DNA from 2 places in the Stenotrophomonas sp. GW821-FHT01H02A genome. Region 1 is predicted to be linked to the other one. Evidence: riboswitches for the same ligand, from Rfam matches in the RefSeq annotation. Region 1 holds a riboswitch; the other holds the start of a gene.
The links. A riboswitch is a leader RNA that binds a small molecule or an ion and turns the genes downstream of it on or off. The one in region 1 is predicted to bind glycine.
Positions count from the first base shown of each region.

Region 1 (5,595 bases):
CCTGGATGCGCACCGCCGGGCGCTGCCCGCCAGCCAGGCTGACCAGGCCGACGCCGGGCAGCTGCGAGAGGCGCTGCGCCATGCGCGTATCGACCAGATCGTGCACCTGCGGCAGCGACAGCCCCTGCGAGGTGACCGCCAGGGTCAGGATCGGGGTATCGGCCGGGTTGACCTTGCGGTACACCGGCGGCACCGGCAGGTCATCGGGCAGGAAGCTGTCGGCGGCGTTGATCGCGGCCTGCACTTCCTGCTCGGCCACGCCGAGTGCGACCTCCAGCGAGAACTGCAGCGTGATCACCGAAGCGCCGCCCGAACTGGTCGAGGACATCTGCTTCAGGCCGGGAATCTGCCCGAGCTGGCGTTCCAGCGGCGCGGTGACGGCGCTGGTGGTGACATCCGGGCTGGCACCGGGATACAGCGTGGTGATCTGGATGATCGGGTAATCGACCTGCGGCAGTGCCGCGACCGGCAGCAGGCGGTAGGCCATCACGCCGGACAGCAGCAGCGCCACCATCAGCAGCGTGGTCGCGACCGGGCGCTCGATGAAGGGGCGCGAGAGGTTCATGCGCCGGTCCGCGGCGGGTCCTGCTCCACCACCTCGACCTTGGCGCCTTCGCGCAGCCCGTCGATGCCTTCCACCACCACGCGCTCACCGGGCTTGAGCCCTTCGCGCACCGAAACCCGTTCGCCATCGGCCGGGCCGAGCACCACGTTGCGCAGATGCGAGGTGGCATCGGCCGCGATCACGTAAACGTAGCTGCCCTTGCTGCCGAACTGCACGGCGGCATTGGGGATCACCACCGAATCGCTGCTGCTGACCTGCAGGCGCACGTTGACGAACTGGTTGGGGAACAACGACTCATCGGCGTTGGCGAACTGCGCGCGCAGCTTGAGCGTGCCGGTGGCCGTATCGATGCGGTTGTCCAGGCTGGAGAGCACGCCGTCGCCGAGCGCGGTGCGCTCCTCGCGGTCCCAGGCTTCCACGGTGAGCTGCGGATTGGCGCGGGCGGCGGCGACCACCGCCGGCAGGTCCGGCTCTGGCACGGTGAACAGCACGCTGATCGGCGTGGTCTGGGTGATGGTGGCCAGCGGCTCGGTATCGCCACTGCGCACCAGGTTGCCGACATCCACATTGCGCAGGCCCATGCGCCCGGCTACCGGCGCGGTGATGCGGGTGTACTGCAGCTGCAGGCGCGCTTCATCCACGGCGGCCTGGTCGGTCTGGCGACGGCCCTGCAGCTGGCGCACCTTGCTCTGCTGATCGCTCAGGTCCTGCGCGGAGACGAAATGCTTGCGCTGCAGTTCGGTGAAGCGCTTGAGCTGGCTCTCGGCGTTGTCCAGCTCGGCCAGGTTCTGCTGCTGGGTGCCCAGCGCACGCGAGAGCTGTACCTGGAACGGGCGCGGATCGATCTCGGCCAGCAGCTCGCCGGCCTTGACGTGCTGGCCTTCGGAGAACGCCAGGCGCAGCAGTTCGCCATCCACGCGGCTGCGGATGCTCACCGTATGCAGCGGGGTCACCGTCCCGAGCGCCTTCAGGCGCACCACCAGGTCTTCCTGCGTCGCAGTAGCCACGCGCACCGGGGTCGGCTGCGGACCACCGGCAGGGCCGGCGGCAGGCGCCGGCGAGAGCAGTTTCCATGCAGCGATGGCGGCCAAGCCGACAGCGGCAGCGATCAACAACGGATTGACGACACGACGGCGAGACGACGGGGGCGTTGAAGCGGACATACGCATCCTGCGCACCCTCCACCGGAGCAGTGCGTCCATGGGGACCGGCCGAGTGCGGCAGGTCAACGGGGGAGGGGGTGTCTGGCGGGGCAGCGGGTGCAACACCGCCGCGTGGCTGGATGCCGTTCGAGTGGAACGGGAGCGCCATGATACAGGGCCAGGCCGCTCAAGCTCCCGTGACCTTGGTCATGCCCGCAGGTGCGTCAATGCACCTCGTCGCGGTACACGAACTTCGGCATTTCCCATTTGAAGTGGATTGCCAGCAGGCGGAACAGGAAGCCGCCGCCCAGGCACCACAGCGTCGCCGCGTTGAGCGACACACCGAGTTCCAGCAGGGTCAGGTAGGCCGCACCGGTGAGCAGGGTGATCACCGCATACAGTTCCTTCTGGAAGATCAGCGGCACCTCGTTGCACAGCACATCGCGCAGCACGCCGCCGAATGCACCGGTCAGCATGCCCGCGATCAGGATGATCGGTACGGTATGCCCGCCCTCGCGCGCGACCGCACAGCCGATCAGGGTGAACGCGATCAGGCCCAGGCCATCGAGCACCAGGAAGGTACGCCGGAAGTGGTGCATCCAGCGCGCCACCCAGGTCGCGATCAGCGCCGCGCAGATGGTGAAGCCCAGGTACTCCGGGTGCTTCACCCAGCCCAGCGGGTAATGGCCGAGCACGATGTCACGCAGCGAGCCACCGCCGAGCGCGGTGACGCAGGCGATGATGACCACGCCGAACAGGTCCATGCGGCGGCGGCCGGCCGACAGCGCGCCGGTCATGGCTTCGGCCGAGATGGCGATGAGGTAGATCAGGGAGAGCAGCATGGGGGTGGCTCCGGGCAACACGTCAGGCGGGACGGAAACGCACACGCATCACGCCAGCGCCGCTGCACTGTCGTGGGGTGGGATCCCGTTGCCGCTCCCGCTGTCCTTTTGCCTGAGAGTTCGGTGGCCAAGGCCACGTGCCCCTTCGGCGGGTCATTGAAGACCTCTCTCCAGATCGGCGTGTCGGATGCATGGTTGGTGGCGTATCGAGCCACCGGCCTGAGCGATTATGGGAGCCTGCGCCTTCGGCGGGCGCCAGCGCGGCGCCTCTCTCCTGCATCCGGGGCGGATTCTAGCAGCCGCCGGGCCCGCGCCGGGGGATAATCCCGGTATGTCCGCTGAACCCGCCCTCTGGTACCTGTACCTGCTTGAATGCCGCAACGGCAGCTATTACGCCGGCATCAGCAACGATGTGGAGGCACGTTTCCAGGCGCATCTGGCCGGCAAAGGGGCCAAATACACGCGCGCCAACCCGCCGGTGAAGGTGCTCGCGATGCGCGCCTACCCGGACCGGGCCGCGGCGTCGAAGGCCGAATGGCAGCTCAAGCGGCAACCGCGCGAGCGCAAGCTGGCGTGGCTGGCGCTGGCCGATCCCATGTAGCCCTGCGTGCTGGTTGTTCGGGCCTTCGTTGGCGGCATACCATCGACCCTCGTTCGTTGATCCGCTTGCCCAAGCCCTGGAGTGCCATGTCCCGCGATCTGTCGTTGTACCCGGAAGATGAGAATGGCGATGTGCTCTGGAACATGCTGCAGGATGGCGACGACCTGTCGATTCCGCGCGAGGTGGATTTCGCCCTGATCTTCCCGACCCAGGATGTAGCGATCGCCTTTGCCGTGCACCTGCTCAAGAACGACCAGAAGGTGTCCTTGGCCGCGTACGAGGGCAACGACGAATACCCGTGGCAGGTGGTGGTGCATCCGCTGATGCTGCCAACCCACCAGAACATCTCGGGCTTCGAAGGGCTGCTGGCCAGCGAGGCGGTGTCCTACAGCGGCCAGGTTGATGGTTGGGGATGTCTGTCGCAGGGTTGAGCTGCCGCAACGCGGCATGACCCGATGCCGGGGTCTGGGCCACCATCGACCAGACCGCAGGGAGGGCAACAGGATGCAGCTCGGCCTGGAAGAGATGGGCCTGTTCGAGACGCACTGAGCCAGGCCACTTGCCGGACGAGCGCTGCGGTACAGCGAGCCGTCCTGAGCGATGGCAGCCAAGCATCACGGCTGGCTGCCACCGTTGCGGCTCGAACGTTCAGGGCGTCGGCGGTCGCTTCGGCCGGCGATCGTCCTGCGCATCGCCGAAGATGATCCGCGCGCTGCGCTGGTAGCTCCAGTACGCCACTGCCCAGTTCAGCAGCACCACCACGCGGTTGCGGAAGCCGATCAGGAAGAACACGTGCGCGGCCAGCCAGAACCACCACGCCAGCACGCCGGAGAGCTGCAGGCGACCGAGGTGGACGATCGCGGCCATGCGGCCGATGGTCGCCAGGTTGCCGAAGTCCTGGTACTTGAACGGGCCCGGCGCAGGCTTGCCGGCCAGGCGCGCTTGGATCGTGGTCGCCACGTGCTTGCCCATCTGCTTGGCTGCCGGGGCGACGCCGGGTACCGGCTTGCCATCGGCCTGGGTCAACGCGGCCAGGTCACCGGCCACGAAGATCTCCGGGTGACCGTCCAGAGTGAGATCGGGCTGCACCTGCACGCGGCCGGCGCGATCCAGTGGCACGTCCAGCGTGCGCGCCAGCGGTGAGGCGGCGACGCCGGCGGCCCAGACCACGGTGCGTGCTTCGACGAAGCGCTCGCCCAGCTGGAAGCCCTCGGCGTTGATGTCGCTCACCGGCGTACCGGTGAGCACCTCCACACCCAGTTTTTCCAACTGGCGGCGCGCCTTGAGCGAGAGCACCTCGGGGAAGGTGGACAGCACGCGCGGACCGGCCTCGACCAGGCGGACCTTGGCCGAGGCGGGATCGATATGGCGGAACTCATTGCGCAGGGTGTGCCGCGCGATCTCGGCCAGGGTGCCGGCCAGTTCCACCCCGGTGGGGCCGCCGCCGACCACGGCGAAACTGAGCCAGGCGGCCTTGCGCGCGGGATCGGGTTCAGCCTCGGCGCGTTCGAAGGCGAGCAGCAGCTTGCGGCGCAGGGCGATGGCATCGTCCAGCGTTTTCAGGCCCGGCGCATCGGCGGCCCATTCGTCGTGGCCGAAGTAGGCGTGGGTGGCGCCGGTGCACAGCATCAGCGTGTCGTAGGCGATCTGCGTGCCATCGGCCAGGGTGGCACTGCGTGCCGCTTTGTCGATGTGGGTTACTTCGCCCAGCCGCACTTCAACGTTGCGCTGATGGCCGAGGATGTGGCGCAGCGGGGCGGCGATATCCGGTGCCGAGAGGCCGGCGGTGGCCACCTGGTAGAGCAGCGGCTGGAACAGATGGTGGTTGCGACGGTCCACCAGGGTGATGCGCACGTGCGCCGAGGCGAGGGCACGGGTGGCCCAGAGGCCGGCAAAACCACCACCGATGATGAGCAGGTGGGGCGTGGGATCGCGGGTCATGCTTCACTCCTTGGCGGGCGCCGGAGGGGGGCGGCGCAGGTCGTCTCGTGATGCAGCCCATGGTCGCACGTGAAGCGCGATGTTCACGTCGATGGCCGATACTGGGTTCAGGGGCCATCGCGCTTGTCCGATGGCCGATCCGATCCCGCCCTGGAGACCGAGATGTCCGAACCGGAAAAGCGCATCGCCCTGCTGATCGATGCCGACAACGCACCCGCTTCCAAGATCGACGCGGTGCTGGCTGAAGTCGCCCGCTACGGCGTGGCCAATGTCCGCCGTGCCTATGGCAACTGGAAGAGCCCGCGGCTGAAAGGGTGGGAATCGGTGCTGCACGAATACGCGATCCGCCCGATCCAGCAGTTCGCCTACAGCCGTGGCAAGAATGCGTCGGACATGGCGATGGTGATCGATGCGATGGACATGCTGTACGCGCGCAATCTCGACGGCTTTGCGATCGTCTCCAGCGATGCGGATTTCACCCCGCTGGTGATGCGTTTGCTGACT
Region 1 covers NZ_JBWKWI010000006.1:156,878-162,472, forward strand. The annotation lists gene AC07WC_RS11165 (MdtB/MuxB family multidrug efflux RND transporter permease subunit) at 1-565, opposite strand, end outside; gene AC07WC_RS11170 (MdtA/MuxA family multidrug efflux RND transporter periplasmic adaptor subunit) at 562-1,728, opposite strand; gene AC07WC_RS11175 (trimeric intracellular cation channel family protein) at 1,932-2,549, opposite strand; glycine riboswitch at 2,642-2,733, opposite strand; glycine riboswitch at 2,754-2,836, opposite strand; gene AC07WC_RS11180 (GIY-YIG nuclease family protein) at 2,881-3,150, shown strand; gene AC07WC_RS11185 (ribonuclease E inhibitor RraB) at 3,237-3,581, shown strand; gene AC07WC_RS11190 (NAD(P)/FAD-dependent oxidoreductase) at 3,799-5,091, opposite strand; gene AC07WC_RS11195 (NYN domain-containing protein) at 5,254-5,595, shown strand, end outside.

Region 2 (5,595 bases), on a different contig from region 1:
GGCGGCTTTCCTTCACGGCGCGCGGGAGCCGGGAGCCGGGAGGCGGGTAGTCGGCAGCAGCCCATAACAAAAACGGCCCGCTTGCGCGGGCCGTCTGCTGTTGCGTCAGGGCAGGGGAGGCTTAGACCTCCACGCCCTCGTCTTCCTTGTACGCATCGACCGGGATGCAGGCGCACATCACGTTCTTGTCGCCGTAGACATTGTCCACGCGCGCCACCGGCGGCCAGTACTTCTGCTGGCGCAGGCTGGCCAGCGGGAAGGCCGCCAGCTCACGCGGGTAGGCGTGGGCCCACTCGCTGGCCGACACCACCGCAGCGGTGTGCGGGGCGTGCTTGAGCGGATTGTCCTCGCGGTCCAGGCGGCCGTCTTCGATCGCGGCGATCTCTTCACGGATCTGGATCATCGCGTTGATGAAGCGATCCAGTTCGTGCAGCGACTCGCTTTCGGTTGGCTCCACCATCAGCGTGCCGGCGACCGGGAAGCTCAGGGTCGGGGCATGGAAGCCGAAATCGATCAGGCGCTTGGCCACGTCCTCGGCGCCGATGCCGGAGGTCTTCTCCAGCGGACGCACGTCCAGGATGCACTCGTGGGCCACCAGGCCGTTGCGGCCGGTGTACAGGGTCTTGAAGTGCGGGGCCAGGCGCTTGGCGATGTAGTTGGCGTTGAGCAGGGCGACCTGGGTCGCCTTGCGCAGGCCGGCGGTGCCCATCAGGGTGATGTACATCCAGCTGATCGGCAGGATCGAGGCGCTGCCGAAGCTGGCCGCGCTGACCATGCCCACATCGCCTTCGCCGCCCAGCACCTTCGGCAGGAACGGAGCGAGGTGCGACTTGACCGCGCACGGGCCGACGCCCGGGCCGCCGCCGCCGTGCGGGATGCAGAAGGTCTTGTGCAGGTTCAGGTGCGAGACGTCCGAGCCCCACTTGCCGGGCTTGGCCACGCCGACCAGGGCGTTCATGTTGGCGCCGTCGGTGTACACCTGGCCGCCATGCTTGTGCACGATCTCGCAGATTTCCACCACCTCTTCCTCGAACACGCCATGCGTGGACGGGTAGGTGATCATCAGTGCGGCCAGGCGGTCGCTGTACTTCTCCGCGTTGATGCGGATGTCGTCCAGGTCGACGTTGCCGTTGGCGTCGGTCTTGGTCACCACGACCTTCATGCCGCACATCTGTGCCGAGGCCGGGTTGGTGCCGTGGGCCGAGTCCGGGATCAGGCAGACGTCGCGATGGCCTTCGCCGCGCGAGCGATGGTAGGCGCGGATCGCCAGCAGGCCGGCGTACTCGCCCTGCGCGCCGGAGTTCGGCTGCAGGCTGACCGCGTCATAGCCGGTGCATTCGACCAGCATCGCTTCCAGGCCGTCGATCAGTTCCTTGTAGCCGGTGGCCTGGTCGGCCGGGGCCAGCGGATGGATGTTGGCGAACTCCGGCCAGGTCACCGGAATCATCTCGGCGGTGGCGTTGAGCTTCATGGTGCAGCTGCCCAGCGGGATCATGGTGCGATCCATGGCCAGGTCCTTGTCCGCCAGCGAACGCAGGTAACGCAGCAGTTCGTGTTCGCTGTGGTGGGTGTTGAACACCGGGTGGGTCAGGAAGTCGCTGGTACGCACCAGGCCGGCCGGCAGCGCATCGGCGGTGGCGGCGTCGAGGGCATCGACATCCACCGTGGCGCCGAACAGCTGGCCGAGCGCGACGATGTCGGCGCGGGTGGTGGTTTCATCCAGGCTGATGCCGACCGCATCGCTGTCGATCGCACGCAGGTTGATGCGCGCCGCGGCGGCCTTGGCGTGGATCGCCTTGGCGTCGACATCCTTGACGTGCAGGGTGTCGAAGAAGTGTTCGCCGACATTCACGCCGGCGCCGCGCAGTGCGGCGGCCAGGATGCTGGCCAGGCGATGGGTGCGGCGGGCGATGCGGGTCAGGCCTTCCGGGCCGTGGTACACGGCATACATCGAGGCCATCACGGCCAGCAGCACCTGCGCGGTGCAGATGTTGGACGTGGCCTTCTCGCGGCGGATGTGCTGCTCGCGGGTCTGCAGCGTCAGGCGGTAGGCGGCATTGCCCTGCGCATCGACCGAGACGCCGATCAGGCGGCCCGGCATCGAGCGCTTGTACGCATCGCGGCAGGCCATGAAGGCCGCATGGGGACCACCGAAACCGAACGGCACGCCGAATCGCTGCGAGTTGCCGACCACGATGTCCGCGCCCCATTCGCCGGGGGCGGCGATCAGGGTCAGGGCAAGCAGATCGGTGGCCACCGCGACCAGGCCGCCACGCGCGTGCACGGCATCGGCCAGCGCCTGGTAGTCGCCGATATGGCCGAAGGTGTCCGGGTACTGCAGCAGCACGCCGTAGGCCTCGGCTTCCATCGCCTCGGCCGGGGTGCCCACGCGCAGCACGATGCCCATCGGCTCGGCGCGGGTGCGCAGCAGTTCCAGCGTCTGCGGGTGCACGGCGTCGTGCACGAAGAAGGTGTCGGACTTCGACTTGGCCGAGCGCTTGGCCAGGGTCATCGCTTCGGCCGCGGCAGTGGCTTCATCCAGCAGCGAGGCGTTGGCGATCTCCATGCCGGTCAGGTCCGCGCACAGGGTCTGGAAGTTGATCAGCGCTTCCATCCGGCCCTGCGAAATCTCGGCCTGGTACGGGGTGTAGGCGGTGTACCACGCCGGGTTTTCCAGCACGTTGCGCAGGATGACGTTCGGGGTGAGGGTGCCGTAGTAGCCCTGGCCGATGAAGGTGCGGAACACCTGGTTCTTGTCGGCGATGGCGCGGATCTTGGCCAGTGCCTGCACTTCGGTCAGCGACTCGGGCAGGTCCAGCGGGGCCGGCGACTTGATCCCGGCCGGGACGATCGCATCGGTCAGCGCGTCCAGCGAGGCGTGGCCGACCACGTCGAGCATCTGCGCGATTTCGGCGTCGTTGGGGCCGATGTGGCGTTCGACGAACGCGTGGCTGTGTTCAAGCTCGCGCAGGGAGGGGGTGTTCTGGGACATGGCTGGCATCTCGGAGAGTGGGCACGCACGTTCGGAAGGCGGCCGGGCCAGGGCGCGTCGCGGGCGACAGCGATCCACCGGACCTTGCGGTCTTCCTGGGTGCCCCTCTGTCCTTTTGCCTGAGAGTTTAAAAGCGCGCATCGGCGTGCTTCGTGCCCCTTCGGCGCCGGCACTCGCCGGTCTCTCCAGAGTTTTGGTACGGGTGGTATCGGGCCTGAGCGATTACGGGCGTTGCGCCTTCGGCAGCGGGTGTCCGCTTCTCCCACCATGTAGCCCGGCGATTATAGCCCAGCGCTTTCGGCCACTGGGCCTTTCCGGCACATGAATACGGGGAGGCGCAGCCGCCGAAAGCCCTGTCCGGGCATGGTGCCGGCGGCGACAAAGGCCTATGATCACCGGATCCTCGTATTCATCTGGCGCCGCCCCTTCCGGGCTGGCGCCCGCCGTGCATTGCGCATGGCCGCTGACGGAAGCCCGCATGACGCCCGCCTCACCCTCGACCCGCCGTCTGGCCCTGCTGCTCGCAGGCCTGGCGATGTTCGGTCCGTTCTCGATCGACACCATTTTCCCGGCCTTCCTGCTGCTGGGCGACCGCATGCAGGTGGACCAGGTCGCGGTGCAGCAGACCATCAGCGTCTACCTGCTGTTCTACGGCCTGATGAGCCTGGCGCACGGCCCGTTGTCGGATGCGTTCGGCCGCAAGCGGGTGATCATCGGCGGCCTGGTGCTGTTCATCGGTGCCTCGATCGGCTGCGCGCTGTCGCGCGACATGACCACGTTGCTGGTGTTCCGCGCGCTGCAGGGCGTGACCGCCGGTGTCGGCGTGATCGTCGGCCGTGCGGTGATCCGCGATCTGTACCACGGTGCCGACGCGCAGCGGTTGATGAGCCAGGTCTCGATGATCTTCGGCGTCGCCCCTGCGATTGCGCCGATCATTGGCGGCTGGATCCTGCTCGGCGGTGGCGACTGGCCGCTGATCTTCTGGTTCCTGGTGCTGTTCGGCGTGGTCCTGCTGCTGGCCACGGGCAAGTGGCTGCCGGAAACCCACCCGGTGGAAGCGCGCACGCCGCTGTCGATGCGTGAGCTGCTGCGCAGCTATGCGCGCATGGGCTCCAACCCGCGCCTGTTGCGCCTGGCTGCGGCCGGTGCGTTCAACTTCTCCGGCATCTTCCTGTACATCGCCTCGGCGCCGGTGTTCGTGATGCAGCACCTGCAGCTGGGTGAGGGTGGCTTTGCGTGGTTGTTCATTCCCACCATCGGCGGCATGACCGTCGGTTCGTTCCTGTCCGGCCGTATGGCCGGGCGGATCGTGCCGCAGCGGCAGATCGCCATCGGCTTTGCGTTGTGCGCGGTCTCGGCGCTGCTGAACTTCGGCTATGTCGTGTCGGTGCCGCAGATCGCGCTGCCGTGGGCGGTCATGCCGATCTTCCTGGGCGGTGTCGGCATGGCGCTGATCTTCCCGATCCTGGCGCTGGCCGTGCTGGACATGTATCCGCATCAGCGCGGCCTGGCCTCGTCCATGCAGATGTTCATCCAGCTGATGATCAACACGGTGGTGGCCGGCGTGGTGTCCCCGATGCTCAGCAGCAGCCCGTTGCATCTGGCGCTGGGCTACGCGGCCTTCTTCGCCATCGGTGGCAGCTTCTGGTACTGGGAGCAGCACTGCGAACGCCGCCGCGACCTGCTGACACCCATTGAGTAAGGCGCGCGTACAGATAACCGTGGGCGGAACATTCAACCCACGACATGCGGATTCCACGTGTGGAATCCGCATGTCCAGCGCCGCTATCAGCCCGCACGCATCCAGTTCACTTCGACCTTGCACTTCGGATCCGCACCGGATTTATCGAAAACAAACTCGATCTGCCCGAAATAGTACGTGGCCTGCCTCAGATCGTGGCTCTCCGTGCCCATGTCCGTGTACCAGTTGCCGTTCTGGACCAGCGAGTCGGGCGTCTCGCCTTTTGTTGACCAGTCACCTTGGTGCTGGTTGATCCGGCTTCGGATCTTGATGTTCGCCTTGTTGCCCCCCTGCTGATTGTTGCTTTTGGTGATTCGGTAGCCGTAGGTCCGCATCACGAATGCCGTCTGGCCACTGTTCAGTTTCTCCCGGCCGTAGCCGAGCTCCACTTCACCGGTGAAATTGCCCTTCTTGCAGGTATAGATGTGGGTGCCCTTGCCGGTTGCTCGGGGCGCGAAGTAGTGGTCGGACACATCGTCAATGATGTCCACGGAGGGGAAGCTGGCCGCCATGCACTCAGCATAGGTGCCCTGCCGGGTTGTCGGGAATGCCGTCACGGTCGGGCCCACGCTGCAACGCGCTTCGGTCCACGACGCGCCGTTGGATGGGCGCTCCGGCGCCCAGTAGAGCGGCTTGTTGGTGGAAATGGGGTTGAGCAGTTCCTTCTCTAGATTGAGCAGGTCGGTCAACGACAGCTCGGGTTTCGGCGGCAGCAGGGTGTCGCCGATCGGGGGGACGAACTGTGCGAAAGCGGGCGAGCTCATCGTCGCGGCGACGGCCAGGGTCAGGGTGAGCATCTTCTTCATGGTTAACGGCACCTGTTGTGAAACCAGGCCGTACTGTGCGGAATGATGCACGCCAC
Region 2 covers NZ_JBWKWI010000002.1:285,714-291,308, reverse strand. The annotation lists gene gcvP (aminomethyl-transferring glycine dehydrogenase) at 122-2,992, opposite strand; glycine riboswitch at 3,090-3,191, opposite strand; gene AC07WC_RS04700 (multidrug effflux MFS transporter) at 3,471-4,694, shown strand; gene AC07WC_RS04695 (hypothetical protein) at 4,781-5,539, opposite strand.
Region 2: another riboswitch for glycine. It lies ahead of gcvP (aminomethyl-transferring glycine dehydrogenase); the one in region 1 lies ahead of AC07WC_RS11175 (trimeric intracellular cation channel family protein).